DNA from 2 places in the Paenibacillus sp. WLX1005 genome. Region 1 is predicted to be linked to the other one. Evidence: a T-box and tRNA genes for the amino acid it is inferred to sense, from the RefSeq annotation. Region 1 holds a T-box; the other holds one or more tRNA genes.
What was found. A T-box is a leader RNA that pairs with one kind of tRNA and senses whether it is charged. The one in region 1 lies ahead of metG (methionine--tRNA ligase), so its partner is inferred to be a tRNA-Met.

Region 1 (9,890 bases):
CAATAAGCCGAAAAAGAATTATCCGTTTCAGGTCATTCAGGGCAACAAAGGCAAAGATGACGAGGAAATTCCAAAGTTTCATTGACTATATGCGTAGAACCTTATCTTCTGTCCTAATCTACACGCTGTACCGATCTGGTATAACCTATAATAAAACATAATAAAAGAGCTGCTTCCCTCGTAGGGAGCAGCTCTTTTTGTGTTGATTTCCGTTTACTTTCTATATCTCCTGCGCAATAGAATAGGCAGTGTAAGCAATCTCTGTCACTTGGATCATCCCAATGACAGGTTGCCTTTATAGTGACTTATAGTCCCCAGTACGAGCGCAGCTTGCTGAGCACATCCAGCGGGTTCTTTTTCAGGTCTTTGGCGCTGAAGAAGATGCTGCCTTTGATTGTGCTGTATTTGGCATTGTATTTGAGCTGGTTAATGATCTCATTCGAGGTATTCCAGCCGACTTCCGGAGTGTTGATTTTGTAAATAGCATGACCGATGTACAGATCGACGCCCGTGTTCTTCGTTTCATTTACCCACCAATCGACTACTTTGTCATAACGGGCAACTGGCAGTGTCATGCTCCAGTATACCTGTGGTGCGATATAGTCGATCCATTTATTTTTGATCCAAGTGCGTGTATCGGCAGACATGCTGTCATAAGCGGTCACACCAGCCTTGGTATCAGAACCAGTGATGTCAGTGGATTTGTTACGCCATACGCCAAACGGACTGACACCGAAACGAACAGATGGTTTAGCCGCATGAATGTCTGCGCCCAGATCTTGAATAAAGCTGTTGATGTTAGCACGTCTCCACTCTGCTTTGCTGGAGGTTTTGCCTTTGTACGTTGTATACGTGCTATCGTCAGCAAATTTGTTAGATGTCGTCTCTGAGGATGGGTAGAAATAATCGTCCAAATGTACCCCATCCACATCGTAATTGTTCACGACCTCCATCACTGTATCAATGATCGATTGACGTGCCGCCGGAATGCCCGGATTGATGTAGTATTTGTTATCGAACTTGATCACCCAGTCCGGATGTTGAAGCACCACATGATTGGATGCTAGTGAACTTGTATTGGCATCGGTTGTCGCTCGGAATGGGTTAAACCATGCGTGGATCTCCATGCCGCGCTTATGCGCTTCGGTTACCATATAAGAGAGTGGATCATAGCCCGGATTTTTGCCCTGTGTGCCGGTCAGATATTTCGACCATGGCATCGTGGACGATTTGTACAATGCATCACCAGAAGGGCGAACTTGTACGAACACCGCGTTCATTCCCATGCCCTGCAATTGATCCAGCAGACTGGAAAATTCCTGCTTTTGCTTGGTAGCACCGGATGTACTGCTGCTTGGCCAATCCAGATTGAATACGGTAGAAATCCATGCACCACGCATTTCCTTTTTGGCACTGGTGGTCGGTTTGCTTGTTGTACTGGTCGAGGTTGATGTACCTGTCGTCGTACTACCCGAGCTGTTCGACGTTCCCAGCACGCTACCATTGCCAGTTGTGCTGCCAGTCGTTGTATCGTCGCTAGCTGTACTGCCTGTTTGCAAGGTTACGGTCTGCGTCCCTTGGTTCCAGCCAACAGTCAAGCCAAGACCTTCACCGATAAAACGCAGTGGCACCATCACGCGTCCGCCTTTCATTTGAACCGATGTATCCAGCGATACCGACGTACCGTTGACAGTAGCAGTAGGTTGCCCTGACGTCAGCACCAGCTTGTTCTTACCACTGTTGATCGTTACGGTGCTGGTCTGTTGATTCCAGCCGATCGTAGCACCTAGATTTTCACTGATCAGTCGCAGCGGCACCATCGTGACATTGCTGTCGCTCGTTATGTACGGAGCTGCGTCTCCTTGAATCGTCTTGCCATCCAGTACAATCTGAATGTTTGATGCTGCTGAAGTCATCGTGCTGCTAATTACCGGGAAAATAACGACAAGTGCCAGAAATAAAGATGTAAAGCGAATCCATTTCATATATTGTTGTACCTCCAGTACATCATTTGCCCCTCTGCCCAACGTCTCTCTATACGGCATACTGCTCTTAGTTAGTTAAACCTGATTCAAGGTCAAAAGTTGCGCACAAAATAAAAGACATCTGTCAGATGAACGACAGATGTCTGCCTTATGAATCGCTAACTAGCTCATTTTGCAGCTGTTTCAGTGCTTCCACACGTTCCGGGTCGCGTCGGAAATATTCAACCAGCGTCTCGATCTGCGTAATCGAATCCCAGCTCAGATGATGCTCAATGCCTTCTACGTCCTTGTATATATAATCGGGATTGACTCCGATAATATCCAGAAAATCTTCCAGCAGTTGGTGACGCTCTACGAGTCGTTTCCCCATTTTCTTCCCTTTGCTTGTCAGCACGAGGCCACGATATTTCTCATAAATCAGGTACTCATCTTTATCCAGCTTCTGGATCATTTTTGTAACGGATGAAGGATGAACTTCCAGCCCTTCGGCAATATCCGATACACGCGCATAGCCCTTTTGATCAATCAGCTTGTAGATGCGCTCCAAATAGTCTTCCATACTGGGCGTTGGCATCTTGCTCCCCCTTTAATTACACTCTCTAATACGTGATCATGTCGCGTGTTCCACACATCGCTGCTTGCGACCAGAATCACATGGTTCATTCAATAATCATACATGGAATAACGAGCGGTTGGCAAGTTTTCACCTGTTTTTTTACCGGATAAAGAACCTTTCACACACGCTGCACATCCAAATCGCAGCGGTATGAAAGGTTCGTTCCAACTTGTATATCCGTTCTCGTTTTCGTATGAAAATAACGGTTGTTTGCTTATTTTACAATTAGGATAGTTGTGTATGATTACTTGACGATAGCGCCGTTTGGCATGTTATCCGGTACGGTTGCCAGCGTCAGTTGATCGCCTTGCGATGCCGCCAGAATCATACCGCGGGATTCTTCGCCGCGCAGCTTAACTGGCTTCAGGTTGGTCACGCAGATCACTTTGCGTCCGACCAGTTCTTCCGGTGTGTAGAATTTGGCGATGCCGGATACGACCTGACGTTGCTCAAAGCCCAGATCCAGTTGCAGCTTCAGCAGCTTGTCGGCTTTTTTCACTGGCTCAGCAGCGATGACCTGCGCAACACGCAGCTCAACTTTGGCAAAATCGTCGATGCTGATTTCTGGTGTAGATTCCTCTTCTTCTACAGCTGGTGCAGTGACCGTTTGCTGTTCGGTTGTCGCCGTTTGCTCAGCTTCCGTTTTCAGTACGCCGCCCATCGCTTCCACGATGTATGCCACTTCTTCTTTGGAATCCAGACGCGGGAAGATTGGATCACCTTTGGCTACAGACGTTCCTGCTGGAATCAGACCGAAACGACCAGTACTCTCCCATGTTGTCAGCTCGCCATCGGTAATACCGATTTGCTGACGAATCTGCTTCGGTGCGCGTGTCAGGAACGGCTCCAGCAAGATGGAAATGATGCGCAGCGCTTCTGCCAGATGGAACATAACCGAATCCAATTGTGGACGATTGTCTTCATCCTTCGCCAGCACCCATGGCTGCGTTTCATCGATATATTTGTTCGTACGGCTAATTAGCTGGCTGATCGCAGTCAGTGCAACCGAGAACTCCAGTTTTTCCATCGCCGTTTCAATCTTGCCGATTGTATCGCCGATGAATTCTTGCAATTTACCATCCACTTCGTTGACAACACCATTGTAGGCAGGCACGGAGCCACTACAATATTTGTCGATCATCGCCACAGAACGGTTGAGCAGATTACCGAGATCATTCGCCAGATCGGAGTTTACACGATCTACAAAGCTTTCCGGTGTAAATGTACCGTCAGAGCCAAATGGCACTTCACGCAGCAGATAGTAACGCAGTGCATCCAGACCATAACGATCGATCAGCGTAACCGGGTCAACGACATTCCCTTTGGACTTGGACATTTTGCCGTCTTTCATCAGCAGCCAGCCGTGACCGAATACTTTTTTCGGCAGTGGGATATCCAGTGCCATCAGCATAATTGGCCAATAGATCGTATGGAAACGCACAATTTCTTTCCCAACCAGATGGATGTCTGCCGGCCAGAACTTGTTGAACAGCTCCTCATTGTCGCTGCCATAACCGAGCGCTGTAATATAGTTAGACAGTGCATCGATCCAGACGTATACGACGTGCTTCGGATCGTTTTTGACTTTAACGCCCCAATCAAATGTCGTCCGCGATACAGCCAGATCTTCCAGACCCGGTTTAATAAAGTTATTGATCATTTCATTTTTACGCGATTCCGGTTGAATAAAGTCCGGGTGATCCTGATAATATTTCAGCAAACGATCGGCATATTTGCTCATGCGGAAAAAGTACGATGCTTCTTTGACCAGTTCGACCGGGTGACCGCTATCTGGGCTTTTCCCACCGATCACTTCGCCTTTATCGTTGCGCTCTACATCAACCAGCTGAGTCTCGGTGTAGAACGTTTCATCTGGAATACTGTACCAGCCTTCGTATTCGCCTTTGTAAATGTCGCCCTGCTCCAGCAGACGATCAAAGATGTCCTGTACGACCTTTTTGTGGCGTTCTTCGGTTGTACGGATAAAGTCATCATAAGAAATATCCAGCTTGTCCCACAGGCTCTTAATACCCTCAACGATTCCATCGACGAATTGCTGCGGCGTTTGCCCTTTCTCAGCGGCTTTGCGCTCAATCTTCTGACCATGCTCGTCCGTACCGGTCAGATAACGCACCTCATATCCGCGCAGACGCTTGTAGCGCGCCATCGCATCGCCTGCCACCGTTGTGTAGGCGTGACCGATATGCAGCTTGTCACTTGGATAATAAATCGGGGTCGTAATATAAAATGTGTTTTTCTCTTCTGGCATGATTGTTCCTCCTTGTGTAAAATACATCCGCATTCTGATCAGCATATATACCGTACCGCGCAGCATATGGACACAAAAAAGCCCCCATCCCTAATGGGACGAGAGCTTGTACTCACGCGTTACCACCCAACTTCCCCACTTTTTTGCAAAAGTAGGCTCAGCAGCCTATGCAGGCTGACCCTTAACGCGGGCTTACGCTGGAGCCTTACGTACCGTTATGCGGTAGCTCGACTTCAGTTCCTCCCGGACCATGTTCTACAGTGGCTTCCAGACCGGTTCGCAGCTATTCCGGCTCTCTGTGCTGTGCCTATTCCGTATACTTATCCGTTCACTGGATTGCATATATGACTATGTTTCTCAATATACCGAATACCCGCCGAAGCTGTCAAGCGTTCCGCGGGTCCTGTTTGTATTCATGGTTGCCGCGCTGCTCCTGTTCATCGCCGCTGTCTGTATGGACAGGGTTGATGTGGGAACGGCGCGGTGGCGGAACGAGATCGATGCCGCCGGGATGAAAGGGATGACATTTGCTAATCCGGCGCGCTGCCATCCAGCTCCCCTTGAGCACACCATGCACTTCAATCGCTTCCAGTGCATATTGTGAGCAGGTTGGATAGAAGCGACAACTGGGCGGCTTCAAGGGAGAAATACATTTACGGTAAAAGTGAATCGGCACCTGCACAGCGCGACGGCTCAACTTTTGCAATGTATTCACTGATGTTTCCCTACCGCTGTGGATACGGCTTTCTTTTTCAAATGAAGCGCAGGCCCTTCCTTGCCATCACCACCGACGGGTACACCCTCTTCACTATTATATCCAGCCTGTTGTGCCAGACATTCCTTGCAGTAGCCGAACACTTCAAACTTATGACGAATAACCTGAAACTCATCCGGCATATCCGTCATATCCATTGGGCAAAAAGCAATCGGGTACGTTTTCTCGCATTGCAAACAGATCATATGATGGTGATGATGATCCTGACTGCAATGACTTTTGAATTTCACTCCATCTTCAAACACGATCTGCTCCAACACGCCCAGCTCCTGCATAACACGAAGATTGCGATACACCGTATCAAAGCTAAGACCACTATATTTACGTTCCATATATTCGTATACATCCTTGGCAGTTAGATAGCCCGGTGCTTCGGCGAACAGCTTTGCCAGCGTTCGGCGCTGATCGGTAATACGCAGACCCTGCTTGGACATAATATCAATAATTTGCTCTGTGGACAGCATGAATCTTCCTCCTGTCATCGTTCTGAACCAATTACGTACACAATCAACACTATTCGTAATCATAACTATTATACACGAAAACGAACGCGCTGCCGAATATTTCTTCATAAAATACCAGAATTATTATATCCGTCCCAAACGGTAGATCATGCAATACATAGAAAAAACCGGAACCGCAATGGCGGCTCCGGCTATCTGTAACTGGATAACCTGTACACGATAGTTAGGGATTCCCATATCGATAACAGGTGTAGGTTCCAGTTGTTCAGATCTGGCAAAGTTTGTGAGCAGACATCCTTTGTATCAGATCTTAATTATTGTTTTTTGCTTGGCATCTGGTTGAACAGCAGGTTGACTGGCAAGTTACTGCCTGGTGCAGCTGTAAACCAGATTTCGACCGATTCTGTATCCAATGTACCGGTACGGTAAATAACGACGTTATCGTTGGCGCTAGTTGTACCTCCGTTATTTTTGATCGGAGTACTTACGCCATTGACATAAATATAACCGGAGTAACGTCCGCCACGCGCATTAAAGGAAATAAGCGTGTTTGGTGCTACCATATCCAGTTTGATTTTGTACAGTACGCCAAAGTTACCGGCGTTGGATGCTTCCGTTTGAGCCAGCGGGTCTGTACCTGTCAAGTTCGGATCACTGTTGTTGTCGCCGATTGGCAGACGTACACTCGTATTACCGATCAGATCGCCAACGTGGATAATGCGAGTCGCATTGTCGTACGTACCACGGTTGTGGATACCGTCACGATCCAATTTTGGCAAAGTATTCATCGCTTGCAGCGGATCAGCATTTTCATCCACCATCAGTACAGTGTACTGCACATTCGCGTCGCTGACCAGATCACCGAACAAAGAAATAACTGTATCGTTCTTCATTGTCGATGCGCTGAGCTGATTAAAGATCACTTGACTTTGTCCTGGTTGCAGAGTCAACGTTTGTGCATCTGCGCCGGATTGGATCGATTTGTAGTAACGGTCAATCGATACTTTCCCTGCTGCTGTTGCATAAGGGTTCGGTCCGCCGAAGCCGACATCCAGAATGTTCAAGTTAGCTGGTGTTGCATTGGTATTCGTAGCCACGATGTACATTTTCACATTTTTGCCTGTTTCATTCAGATGGTGAACCATAAAGCGAGTTGCACCGTTGGCTGTTTCTTGATAAACGATACCTTCCGACAATACGCGTTCCGGGCTATTGCTGCGGATCAAGCGTACAGGCTCGGAGCTGGATTCGAATGGTGTGATCGCGCGTCCTGGTACTTCCGCACCGTTAAAGTCGAACGAATCGCCAATTGGCGTGAACAGCGGATAGAATTCGTCAGCTGTATACAGACTGCTGTCTGTAATGTTGATCGTTTTGCTATACGTGTTGGTTTCGCCGTGCTTGTCCGTTACAGTCAATGTGACCGTTTGTGGACCAGCGGTGAAGAAGGCAAGTTGCTTGTTGCCCCATTCGGTTTTGGTAATCGCATTCTCATCATCTGTACTCATATCGGTGTAGGTGATCAGTTCACCCATGCGATAGGAGTCGCTGTTCGTGCTGAACATCGCTACCGGCGGTTGGTTTGGAGGCAGTACATTAATCGTTACGCTGTACGGATCGCTCCATTGTCCATTGGAGTCCAATACTTGGTAAGTTACAACGTGAGCACCAGCAGTCGTGAAGATGTCCTCACGTCCGGTCCAACGCTCATCAACAATGGTAGCTCCGTTGGATGAACTGGATTGCGTTTTGTATTGTACGGTTGTTTGTGTAGCATAGATGTCTTTTGGCGATACCGTAAAGGATGCGGTTGGTTTCACCTGAAGGTCCATGATGACCATTTTACCTTGTACTGTATACGGAATACCCAGTGCGGCAGTGATGGAAGTGAGCGGCACCATAAAGGTTCCTTTTTGCTGGAACGATGCACCTTTCATCAGCGATTGAACGCCGTTTACTGTGTAGTACTTGCTGTCTGTTTTGAAACGCAGTTCTTTGCCGTCTTTGGTCATGACGGTTTCTTTGGTTACGGAATCGTATGTAAGCGTAAGGCCAACACGTTCCACCAGTGCGCGTACAGATACATAGGATACACCGTTTTTGACAGTCATCGGCTGATTGGAGAAATACAGCTTGCCATCACGGTAAATCTGATTGGAGTTCATGAGGAAGATCAATTTGTTGGGACCACCCGAATACACGTCTGTGATTACAGTCGGTGTAGTCTTTACCGGTGTAGTCGTTGGAGTTGTCGGCGTCACCGGTGTGGTAGGCGTCGTTGTTCCATCTGTTCCTGTCGTACCGTCTACGCCTGTTCCGTCACCCGTTGTTGTCGGATCAGTCTGAGGTACAGTAGTCGTAGCAGAATTGTCGCTATATACATCCTGCTGAACAACTCCATTTGCCGTATCGCCTTCTGCTGCGAAAGCCTGCGCTGCTGGGAACGCTGCCACAACCTGTGTGAAGGCAAGTACAGCTACTAGTATGCTTTTCTTGAATTTCATCGTTCGACTCCTTCTTTTATCTGTTTTCTATAACCGAGATGTCAAAGAAAAACTCCCCCTGAAAGGCACAATTCCCTTCACCATCGCAGGTCGAAAGTCGGTTGCTGCAAAGGCAAAATTCCATTGTTCCCCCGCGTCCACTTACTCGACGCTTACATGACACATTAATAAGACGCGACTTTTTTTGAAAAGTTTCTCCTGAATATCGCAAACACTCATTAAAAGTGATCTATTCACAATTCGTTCACATTTGTATACAGAGGGGGGTATGCTTATTGTTCTGGGATATGTACATTACCATATGCTGTTGCAGCAGTGCGTCATTCCTTGCTCCATACAGAAAAAGCCTGTCCATCCGCAGATCGACAGGCTTCATTGCACGCACTGGCGCTTGTATGTTATTCATCACATGACCGGAATAGAAAAGCATTGCCCGATGTAACGATATAGCTTCTTTGAACATCCCGTAAAAGGTTATGCTTCAAATGATATGCGCTCCTCACAGGCAAAGTCAAATTTGCACTGTATAGTCTGCATTCAGACTGACAGGCAGCTTGCCAGTCGCTGTCTCCGTACCCGCTAGCACCGCTGCCAATGCTTCCACCGCATACTTGCGATTCTCATAAGTACAAATATAAGTACGCAGCTCTGGCAGTTCGTTCAGATCATATGGATTGCGCATCGATACAACGATTAGCGGTACGCGCAATTGTTCATGCAGACACTGAGTTAGTTGCGCCTGTTCTGCTGGCAATTGTCCGGTAGACGTATATGTAACCTGTACGACAAATCCTGACTGCTGCGCCTTCTGTAGCGTTACTAGGCGCTCCTCTGCATCCGGCTCTGTACCGATGATCAGTCGCTCTGCCGGTAAGCCGAGCGAGGTTAGCACTTCCGCCAGATTACGATCATGTCCAACCGCTTCTGCTACTTCAGTACGCCGCGATAGCTGTGGCCAGATGACCAGTCCTTGCTTGCCATCAGCAGCGGGTTGCAGTGGTAGCTGGTGATCATCCTTAACTACGGTGATACTTCGTGCAGCGATGGCTCGCAGTACATCTGCACTTTGTTCATTACCGAGCAATGACAACCATTCCTGTTCACTCATCGGTTGACGATCCATCTGCCGTCTTGCTTTTAACTGCAATATACGTGTAACGGATTCATCAATCCGCTGCTCTGATATTCTGCCTTGCTCTACCGCGTGCCGCACGGCTTCGATCGCAGCAATCTGTTCCTGCAACGTATGGCTAACGAGTAACAGATCCGCTCCTGCC
Region 2 (9,890 bases), 2.6 Mb from region 1:
ACCCTTATGCTTAGTTGCCAGCATGTAATGATGGGCACTCTAAGCAGACTGCCGGTGACAAACCGGAGGAAGGTGGGGATGACGTCAAATCATCATGCCCCTTATGACCTGGGCTACACACGTACTACAATGGCCGGTACAACGGGAGGCGAAGCCGCGAGGTGGAGCGAATCCTAAAAAGCCGGTCTCAGTTCGGATTGCAGGCTGCAACTCGCCTGCATGAAGTCGGAATTGCTAGTAATCGCGGATCAGCATGCCGCGCGGTGAATACGTTCCCGGGTCTTGTACACACCGCCCGTCACACCACGAGAGTTTGCAACACCCGAAGTCGGTGGGGTAACCGCAAGGAGCCAGCCGCCGAAGGTGGGGTAGATGATTGGGGTGAAGTCGTAACAAGGTAGCCGTATCGGAAGGTGCGGCTGGATCACCTCCTTTCTATGGAGAATCGTCTTCTGCAACGAAGACATTCAACTCTAAGTCGTTTGGGAAACCAGACGCGGGTCACTACGTTGACCGACATTCACTTCGTTGTTCAGTTTTGAGAGGTTAATCTCTCGATGTAGATTGCGTCATCGTTTGGTGGTGATGGCGGAGGGGTTCCACACGTACCCATCCCGAACACGACCGTTAAGCCCTCCAGCGCCGATGGTACTTGGACCGCAGGGTCCTGGGAGAGTAGGACGCTGCCAAGCGATGCATCTTCATCATTTCTATTGTGGGCCCTTAGCTCAGTTGGTTAGAGCGCACCTCTGATAAGGGTGTGGGGTCGGTGGTTCGAGTCCACCAGGGCCCACCATTTTTTATTTCATACTGTATATGGGGCCATAGCTCAGCTGGGAGAGCGCCTGCCTTGCAAGCAGGAGGTCAGCGGTTCGATCCCGCTTGGCTCCACCAATATTATTTTGACAAGTTGATCCTTGAAAACTGGATACCGAAACGAAACATCGCGTTTTAGAAGACTGTTCTTACTGAACACTGTGTAAACAGGATCGGTAACGAAGAGTAAGATAGGTTCTTCTTTTGATAAGAAGACCACCAACTAGGTTAAGCTAGTAAGAGCACACGGTGGATGCCTAGGCGCTAGGAGCCGACGAAGGACGTGGCGAACAACGATAAGGCCTCGGGGAGCTGTAAGCAAGCTTTGATCCGGGGATGTCCGAATGGGGAAACCTCACTGGATTCATCTCCAGTGACTCACATCTGAATACATAGGATGTGTAGAGGCAGACGAGGGGAACTGAAACATCTAAGTACCCTCAGGAAGAGAAAACAAGAGTGATTCCGTCAGTAGCGGCGAGCGAACGCGGAACAGCCTAAACCAAGAAGCTTGCTTCTTGGGGTTGTGGGACGTCTCTTTGGAGTGACAAAGGAATATGGTAGATGAAGAGGTCTGGAACGGCCCGCCGTAGAAGGTGAAAGCCCTGTAGTTGAAAGTATATTCCCTCCGAGACGGATCCCGAGTAGTGCGGGGCACGTGAAACCCCGTATGAATCTGCCAGGACCATCTGGTAAGGCTAAATACTCCCTAGCGACCGATAGTGAAGCAGTACCGTGAGGGAAAGGTGAAAAGGACCCCGGAAGGGGAGTGAAATAGAACCTGAAACCGTGTGCTTACAAGAAGTCAGAGCCCGATCTATGGGTGATGGCGTGCCTTTTGTAGAATGAACCGGCGAGTTACGTTCCCGTGCAAGGTTAAGGTGAGAAGCCGGAGCCGCAGCGAAAGCGAGTCTGAATAGGGCGACTGTAGTACGTGGACGTAGACCCGAAACCGGGTGATCTACCCCTGTCCAGGATGAAGGTACGGTAACACGTACTGGAGGTCCGAACCCACGCACGTTGAAAAGTGCGGGGATGAGGTGGGGGTAGCGGAGAAATTCCAATCGAACCCGGAGATAGCTGGTTCTCCCCGAAATAGCTTTAGGGCTAGCCTCGGAAGGTGAGTCGCGGAGGTAGAGCACTGATTGGATGCGGGGCCCGCAAGGGTTACCAAGTTCAGTCAAACTCCGAATGCCGCAGACTTTATTCCGGGAGTCAGACAGTGGGTGCTAAGGTCCATTGTCGAAAGGGAAACAGCCCAGACCATCAGCTAAGGTCCCGAAGTGTGTGTTAAGTGGGAAAGGATGTGGAGTTGCCCAGACAACCAGGATGTTGGCTTAGAAGCAGCCACCATTGAAAGAGTGCGTAATAGCTCACTGGTCGAGTGACTCTGCGCCGAAAATGTAACGGGGCTAAACACACCACCGAAGCTATGGCTTGATACATCTGTATCAGGGGTAGGGGAGCGTTGAATGAGGATTGAAGGTGTACCGCAAGGAGCGCTGGACATCATTCAAGTGAGAATGCCGGTATGAGTAACGAAAAGATCAGTGAGAATCTGATCCGCCGAAAACCTAAGGGTTCCTGAGGAAGGCTCGTCCTCTCAGGGTAAGTCGGGACCTAAGGCGAGGCCGAAAGGCGTAGTCGACGGACAACAGGTTGAAATTCCTGTACCACCGAAAGCCGCTATGAGCAACGGGGTGACGCAGGAGGGTAGTGACGCAGGCTGATGGATGCCTGTCTAAGCAGTGAGACTGGTGTGTAGGTAAATCCGCACACTCTAAGGTCAAGCTGTGATGGGGAGCGAAACTTACAGTAGCGAAGGTCATGATCTCACACTGCCAAGAAAAGCCTCTAGCCAGGAAGCAGGTGCCCGTACCGCAAACCGACACAGGTAGGTGAGAAGAGAATTCTAAGGCGCGCGGAAGAACTCTCGTTAAGGAACTCGGCAAAATGACCCCGTAACTTCGGGAGAAGGGGTGCCCCGGTAGTGTGAATAGCACGAGGGGGCCGCAGTGAAAAGGCCCAAGCGACTGTTTAGCAAAAACACAGGTCTGTGCGAAGCCGCAAGGCGAAGTATACGGGCTGACGCCTGCCCGGTGCTGGAAGGTTAAGGGGAGTGGTTAGTCTTCGGGCGAAGCTATGAACCGAAGCCCCAGTAAACGGCGGCCGTAACTATAACGGTCCTAAGGTAGCGAAATTCCTTGTCAGGTAAATTCTGACCCGCACGAATGGCGTAACGATTTGGGCGCTGTCTCAACGAGAGATCCGGTGAAATTTTAATACCTGTGAAGATGCAGGTTACCCGCGACAAGACGGAAAGACCCCATGGAGCTTTACTGCAGCTTGATATTGAACTGGGGTGCGATTTGTACAGGATAGGTGGGAGCCTTGGAAGAGGGAGCGCAAGCTTCCTTGGAGGCGCCGTTGGGATACCACCCTGATCGCATCTGAGTTCTAACCTAGTACCGTGATCCGGTACGGGGACCGTGTCAGGTGGGCAGTTTGACTGGGGCGGTCGCCTCCTAAAATGTAACGGAGGCGCCCTAAGGTTCCCTCAGAATGGTTGGAAATCATTCGAAGAGTGCAAAGGCAAAAGGGAGCTTGACTGCGAGACCTACAAGTCGAGCAGGGACGAAAGTCGGGCTTAGTGATCCGGTGGTACCGCATGGAAGGGCCATCGCTCAACGGATAAAAGCTACCCTGGGGATAACAGGCTTATCTCCCCCAAGAGTCCACATCGACGGGGAGGTTTGGCACCTCGATGTCGGCTCATCGCATCCTGGGGCTGAAGTAGGTCCCAAGGGTTGGGCTGTTCGCCCATTAAAGCGGTACGCGAGCTGGGTTCAGAACGTCGTGAGACAGTTCGGTCCCTATCTGTCGTGGGCGTAGGAAATTTGAGAGGAGCTGTCCTTAGTACGAGAGGACCGGGATGGACGCACCGCTGGTGTACCAGTTGTTCCGCCAGGAGCATCGCTGGGTAGCTACGTGCGGACGGGATAAGCGCTGAAAGCATCTAAGCGTGAAGCCCCCCTCAAGATGAGATTTCCCAAGTAGTAAGACCCCTTGAAGACGACGAGGTTGATAGGTTGGGGGTGGAAGTGCAGCAATGCATGGAGCTGACCAATACTAATCGGTCGAGGGCTTATCCAAGATTCTAAACACGCGATGGATCGTTTCGGATTCAGTTTTCAGGTGATCAACACATCTGCACGTTTGGTGATGATGGCGGAGGGGTTCCACACGTACCCATCCCGAACACGACCGTTAAGCCCTCCAGCGCCGATGGTACTTGGACCGCAGGGTCCTGGGAGAGTAGGACGTTGCCAAGCGAAATAGCAAGACTAGCCACTTCTAGGGAGTGGCGACTATTCCCTGATAGCTCAGTTGGTAGAGCACTCGACTGTTAATCGAGTTGTCACAGGTTCGAGTCCTGTTCGGGGAGCCATATGGAGAGGTGTCCGAGTTGGCCGAAGGAGCACGATTGGAAATCGTGTAGGCGTCACAAGCGTCTCGAGGGTTCGAATCCCTCTCTCTCCGCCATATGTTTTCTCTATTAATTATAAGGCCCGTTGGTCAAGGGGTTAAGACACCTCCCTTTCACGGAGGTAACAGGGGTTCGAATCCCCTACGGGTCATATCTTTACTTCAATACTCATAGTATTGATTGTACATAGAAGTTGATAGGTTTGACATTAACTTGAAAATGATGATACAATCAATCTTGTGTCCTATGGAGACTTAGCTCAGCTGGGAGAGCATCTGCCTTACAAGCAGAGGGTCGGGGGTTCGATCCCCTCAGTCTCCACCATCTAGAATTTCTTATCAACGACGCGGGGTGGAGCAGTCCGGTAGCTCGTCGGGCTCATAACCCGAAGGTCACAGGTTCAAATCCTGTCCCCGCAATGATGGAACCGTGGTGTAGGGGTTAACATGCCTGCCTGTCACGCAGGAGATCGCGGGTTCAAATCCCGTCGGTTCCGCCATTTTTATCTTGTATCTTCTCGGCTACTGGATTGAATGTAAGTAGAGAGTCGACACTGTACCATGCATCATTAAGGCTCGGTAGCTCAGTCGGTAGAGCAGAGGACTGAAAATCCTCGTGTCGGCGGTTCGATTCCGTCCCGAGCCACCATTTTTATTTACACTTGCCGGTGTAGCTCAGTTGGTAGAGCAACTGACTTGTAATCAGTAGGTCGGGGGTTCAAATCCTCTCGCCGGCACCATTTTTTCTTTCTTTTCTTACTATGGAGGCTTAGCGAAGTGGCCAAACGCAGCAGACTGTAAATCTGTTCTCTCTGAGTTCGGTGGTTCGAATCCATCAGCCTCCACCAGTTTTATAGGGGCATAGTTTAAAGGTAGAACAGCGGTCTCCAAAACCGTTAGTGTGGGTTCAATTCCTGCTGCCCCTGCCATATTATATTTTATTCACTTTTCATACTTTGGCGGTCGTGGCGAAGGGGTTAACGCATCGGACTGTGACTCCGACATTCGCGGGTTCAATTCCCGTCGATCGCCCTTTTATAGGGGATTAGCCAAGCGGTAAGGCAACGGACTTTGACTCCGTCACGCACAGGTTCGAATCCTGTATCCCCTGCCATTACTTCATTGAGCGGACGTGGCTCAGCGGTAGAGCATCGCCTTGCCAAGGCGAGGGTCGCGGGTTCGATTCCCGTCGTCCGCTCCATTTCAATTTTATATGGCGCCATAGCCAAGTGGTAAGGCACAGCTCTGCAAAAGCTTTATCCCCAGTTCGAATCTGGGTGGCGCCTCCAGTATTTTATTAAGCGCCCTTAGCTCAGCTGGATAGAGCGTTTGACTACGAATCAAAAGGCCAGGAGTTCGAATCTCTTAGGGCGCGTATCTTTTTAAATTATAAGCTCATTAGTTCATGAAGAAGTTCATGTGCTAATGAGCTTTTTTTGTTGTATTGTATTATTTTTTATTTTATATTGCATTGAAGCAGAATTGCTTTATTAACGTTCATTTTCCTATATACTCCCCGTCTAAGGTCTAGGTCAAAATACCATCCCCGGTCCATTTTGCAATGCTATCATTTTCTTTAGAATGTAGTTATAAGGCAATTGAGTATTAAGGGAGGTGAGTACAGTGAATATTAATCGGAAAAGTGTTGCAGCTGTCGGACTGATTGTCATTGGGGCATTGATTGTATTCGGAAAATTCGTTCCTGTTTTACATAGTCTGATGGGGCATTTGATCGGACTGCTCTTCCCAGTTGCATTGATTGCACTTGGTTATTATGCGCTTCAAAGTGGACGTAAAGTTCTTGGCTTCGTACTAGCAATCATCGGAGCATGTATTCTTTTCTCCAAACTTTCTTTCTTAATCGGACCAATTATTGGTATTGCTCTTGTTGTCGGTGGTGTCTATATGCTCAAGAATCGTCATCAAACGTACTAATTGCGTTCGAACGTTGAATGATGAAGTGGAATTACTAACCCGTGCACTACAGTAAGGGAGGGAGCATTTACCCATGAACATGTTCAAACGTATACGGGATATCACCGTAGCGACTTTAAATGAAAAGCTGGAACAAAGTCAGGATCCGGTTCGATTGATTGATCAGTTTTTGCTGGATACTCGTCAGGAGATTGCGGAGGCAGAGCAGCTGCATAACAGCATTTCGCATCACACACGTCAACTGAATCATCATGTGGAAAAAGCATCTGCAATGCGCCAGAAACGTGAAGAACAAGCGATGTTGGCTCTGAAAGCGGAAGAGGAAGAATTGGCACGTATGGCTTTGCAGGAAAAGGTTATGTATGAAGAAAAGGAAAACCAGTATCATGATTTGCTGGATAAAAATAAAGAAGCGCTCAACGAGATCGAGTATCAGTTGAATACGCTGAAATCGGAATATCAGATTGTGTATAGCAAACGTGAATATTATCATGCTCGCATGGAAACACTTCGTTTACAGCAGCAGATGAATCGACGTTTTGGCAATGGAGGCGGCAACATGCCTTCCTTTAATCGACTGGAAGATCGCATCTCTGATTGGGAGCTTGAAGCCAAAGCGGTACGTGATGTACGTCAGATGGACAGTTATCCATCCGGTGGTTCTGATCCCGCCAGTGCGATTGCACTTGATGCCGAGCTTGAGCGTCTGAGACGCAAGCTTGATCAGCAGCGGAAGGAGGGCTGAATATGCGACCGAAGTTGTACCGGTCGAGCAATGACCGGATGTTATCCGGATTGACGGGCGGATTGGGGCATTATTTTCAGATCAACCCGACGCTACTGCGGATACTGCTTATTCTGAGTATCCCATTCACGGGTGGAACTACGATCTTGATCTATCTGATTGCGATCTTCATCGTACCAAAAGAACCGCCTATGTATCGTCCGTTCGATTTTGGTCCGGATGCACATGATCCTCGTTTTGAACAGGATCGTTATGGTGGTGAACGTCATACGTATGGCGGGTATTGGGGAACTTCCCAGAATGCCTATGAGCCAGATAAGTATGCTGAGCCGCATAAAAGCAATACGCGTTATTTTGGCCAAAATCGCCCACCTTACGAACAGCCGGAGCCAGTCAATAAAGCAACCGCTGACTTGGACTCTATGATGAAAAATATCGAAACAAAAGCACTGCGCAAGGAAGTTGAAGAGCTTCGCAAAAAAATTGCTCAATACGAGAAGGGAGAACAATAACATGGGAGTATTTAAAAGATTGAAAGATATGACAAAGGCATCGGTAAATGAAATGCTGGATAAGGTGGAAGATCCGATTGTGATGCTGAACCAGTATCTGCGCGATATGGAAGCTGAGATTCATCAATCCGAGGTGACGGTAGCAAAACAAATGGCGAACGAGCGCCGTATGAAGCAGCGTTTGGAAGAAGCAGGTCGCATGGCAGCACAACGTGAAAGCCAAGCAACCGCAGCACTGAAAAGTGGGCAGGAAGAAGTGGCACGTCGTCTGCTGGAAGAAAAATTGTACTTTGATCAGAAGTATGTAGAATATGGCGATATGCATGCACAGGCGAAAGAGCAAGTAGCTGGTCTGATGACTCAATTGCATGAAATGAAAGACGAATTCTACAAAATGCGTAATAAACGCAATGAGCTGGTATCCCGTGCTCAAATGGCGAAAGCGAAAAAACAAATGGCGAAAGTTAGCTCCGGTGACTCTTTGAACCGTGGTAGCGCATCGCTTGGATTTAGCCGTATGGAAGAAAAAATTATGCAAATGGAAGCGGAAGCTGATGTACTGCGTGTTCCTTACAACAGCTCCGGCTATAACACTCCATATATCAATGCTGAGCAGGCTGAAAAGCAACTCAAAGTAGATGAGCAGCTGAATCTGCTGAAAAGCAAACTGGCAGGTCCATCCACACCTAAAACAATCGAATCTAGCGCACGACCTGCTGACGAATCTACGCATTGATTAGTCTCATAACATCGAATCTAATAAAAAGTATTGATGAAGACAATGATTGATATGCGTAAATTGAAGATATATTCTAGTCAGCAATATTGATTCCAATAAGTGTATACGTACCAAGTGATTACAAAGAAATATTTCGTAATACACGTAGATAATTGGAATGTTGATATGAGTTCAAGATACGTTCGTAATATGATATAGTTAGATAGGTTAAGCCATACAGCGTGTGTCTGATGCATGCAGTATGGCTTTTCCACTACATGCCTGGGATGGGCGGTAAAGGAGGGGTGACATGAACAGAAAAAGAGATGCAGCTGCGGTAGTGTTAATCGGGCTGGGAATGCTGATTTTGCTAGGACCGTTTTTTGGCTTTTTTACGATTGTCGCTCTTCTTTTGCTGCTGATCGGCGTACTTGGATTACGCAAAGGTAAAATGAAGCAGGGGTATATTTGTTTGTCGATTGGCACAGGGCTGTTGCTGTTGGATCATTTGGCATTAGTTCTAGGTATTGTGTTGATCTCGCTGGGATGGTTTTATTTCCGAGCGAACAAGGCGCACCGTGGGCAGAAGCATCATGCGAAGCAGAATTTTATCAATACGTCGCAGCATAATCGTGATCCATGGTTGATGCAAAGCAGTAGTTCGTGGCATGCCATTGGCGATATTGATTATGATTTGTCGCTGGCAATGGCTGAAGATGCGGAGACGGTGTTGTATTTTCAGGGGATTATTGGTGATCTTGATTTTACGATTCCAGAGGAGTATGGTGTGGAGATTGAAGCACATGTGCTGTTTGGGCAGATTGGGTTTGATCCGGATCGTCGGTCTGGCGTAGAGCGCAGACAGGGAGTATTGAACCGGGTGCAGTGGACATCAGCGAATTATGGCAGCAGTGTGCAGCGGGTGAAGTTGGTTGTATTTTATGTGGCAGGTGACTTGAATATTCGGTTGTCGGCATAATTAGTCTGTAGTTGTAGTTGTAGTTGTAGTTGTAGTTGTAGTTGTAGTTGTAGTTGTAGTTGTAGTTGTAGTTGTAGTTGTAGTTGTAGTTGTAGTTGTAGTTGTGTTTTGCTATAACTCGTTGGGATAGAGAGTAATGAGAGCGGATTTGTTTTCTATAATAATAGGTGGAAATGTATAGGGCTGTTTGAGTGAGATGAATGAGTTGGTTGTGATTGGATTTTGTAGAGTATGGAACAGGTGGGACGGGTGGATATTGGGAGGAGATGTTAGGATTTCTCGATTGCATCTGTCTTTTGAGTAGGAACGAATGAAGTGTGGATTGTCAGAGAAGGCTTATTTGTAACGGTGTATAGTTAATGTGCATAATGTACATTTCATATTCATGTTGGATTGTTACTGTATGTTTTATGTGGGTATACGGTTAATGGGAAGGCTATGACGAGATGCAGTTAAGCCGATGTCGGGACGGAGGGATACATAGATGACGAAACGGAAATCTGCTGACATGATTGTTCGCAGTATGAGTGAAGGGGTGCTGTTGGCAGTCCTTTTGTTGATTGTAGTGATGTATGTGCTATATACGTCCGGGCATCTCGATCTGGAGGATTCTTGGGAAGCGTGGCTGCGCACAGGCATTGCGCTATGTATTCCGGTGATGGTGATTGGGGCATTGTTTGGACTGTATCATTCACTGCG

Region 2: it encodes a tRNA-Met, which carries the amino acid that the T-box ahead of metG (methionine--tRNA ligase) is inferred to sense. The anticodon was not compared.

The regions. Positions count from the first base shown of each region.
Region 1 covers NZ_CP176756.1:3,600,390-3,610,279, forward strand. Annotated here, with positions in the region: gene ACE3MZ_RS15385 (hypothetical protein) at 1-85, shown strand, start outside; gene ACE3MZ_RS15390 (family 10 glycosylhydrolase) at 306-1,985, opposite strand; gene mntR (transcriptional regulator MntR) at 2,134-2,559, opposite strand; gene metG (methionine--tRNA ligase) at 2,846-4,870, opposite strand; T-box leader at 4,962-5,211, opposite strand; gene yidD (membrane protein insertion efficiency factor YidD) at 5,256-5,576, opposite strand; gene ACE3MZ_RS15410 (Fur family transcriptional regulator) at 5,582-6,109, opposite strand; gene ACE3MZ_RS15415 (copper amine oxidase N-terminal domain-containing protein) at 6,424-8,613, opposite strand; gene nagZ (beta-N-acetylhexosaminidase) at 9,125-9,890, opposite strand, start outside.
Region 2 covers NZ_CP176756.1:965,016-974,905, forward strand. Annotated here, with positions in the region: rRNA gene ACE3MZ_RS04185 (16S ribosomal RNA) at 1-435, shown strand, start outside; rRNA gene rrf (5S ribosomal RNA) at 576-692, shown strand; tRNA gene ACE3MZ_RS04195 (tRNA-Ile) at 718-796, shown strand; tRNA gene ACE3MZ_RS04200 (tRNA-Ala) at 819-894, shown strand; rRNA gene ACE3MZ_RS04205 (23S ribosomal RNA) at 1,043-3,969, shown strand; rRNA gene rrf (5S ribosomal RNA) at 4,032-4,148, shown strand; tRNA gene ACE3MZ_RS04215 (tRNA-Asn) at 4,189-4,264, shown strand; tRNA gene ACE3MZ_RS04220 (tRNA-Ser) at 4,268-4,359, shown strand; tRNA gene ACE3MZ_RS04225 (tRNA-Glu) at 4,383-4,454, shown strand; tRNA gene ACE3MZ_RS04230 (tRNA-Val) at 4,552-4,627, shown strand; tRNA gene ACE3MZ_RS04235 (tRNA-Met) at 4,649-4,722, shown strand; tRNA gene ACE3MZ_RS04240 (tRNA-Asp) at 4,727-4,802, shown strand; tRNA gene ACE3MZ_RS04245 (tRNA-Phe) at 4,876-4,951, shown strand; tRNA gene ACE3MZ_RS04250 (tRNA-Thr) at 4,967-5,042, shown strand; tRNA gene ACE3MZ_RS04255 (tRNA-Tyr) at 5,066-5,150, shown strand; tRNA gene ACE3MZ_RS04260 (tRNA-Trp) at 5,158-5,231, shown strand; tRNA gene ACE3MZ_RS04265 (tRNA-His) at 5,262-5,334, shown strand; tRNA gene ACE3MZ_RS04270 (tRNA-Gln) at 5,342-5,416, shown strand; tRNA gene ACE3MZ_RS04275 (tRNA-Gly) at 5,429-5,503, shown strand; tRNA gene ACE3MZ_RS04280 (tRNA-Cys) at 5,518-5,591, shown strand; tRNA gene ACE3MZ_RS04285 (tRNA-Arg) at 5,604-5,677, shown strand; gene ACE3MZ_RS04290 (hypothetical protein) at 5,926-6,237, shown strand; gene ACE3MZ_RS04295 (PspA/IM30 family protein) at 6,311-6,982, shown strand; gene ACE3MZ_RS04300 (PspC domain-containing protein) at 6,985-7,494, shown strand; gene ACE3MZ_RS04305 (PspA/IM30 family protein) at 7,496-8,230, shown strand; gene liaF (cell wall-active antibiotics response protein LiaF) at 8,523-9,191, shown strand; gene ACE3MZ_RS04315 (sensor histidine kinase) at 9,676-9,890, shown strand, end outside.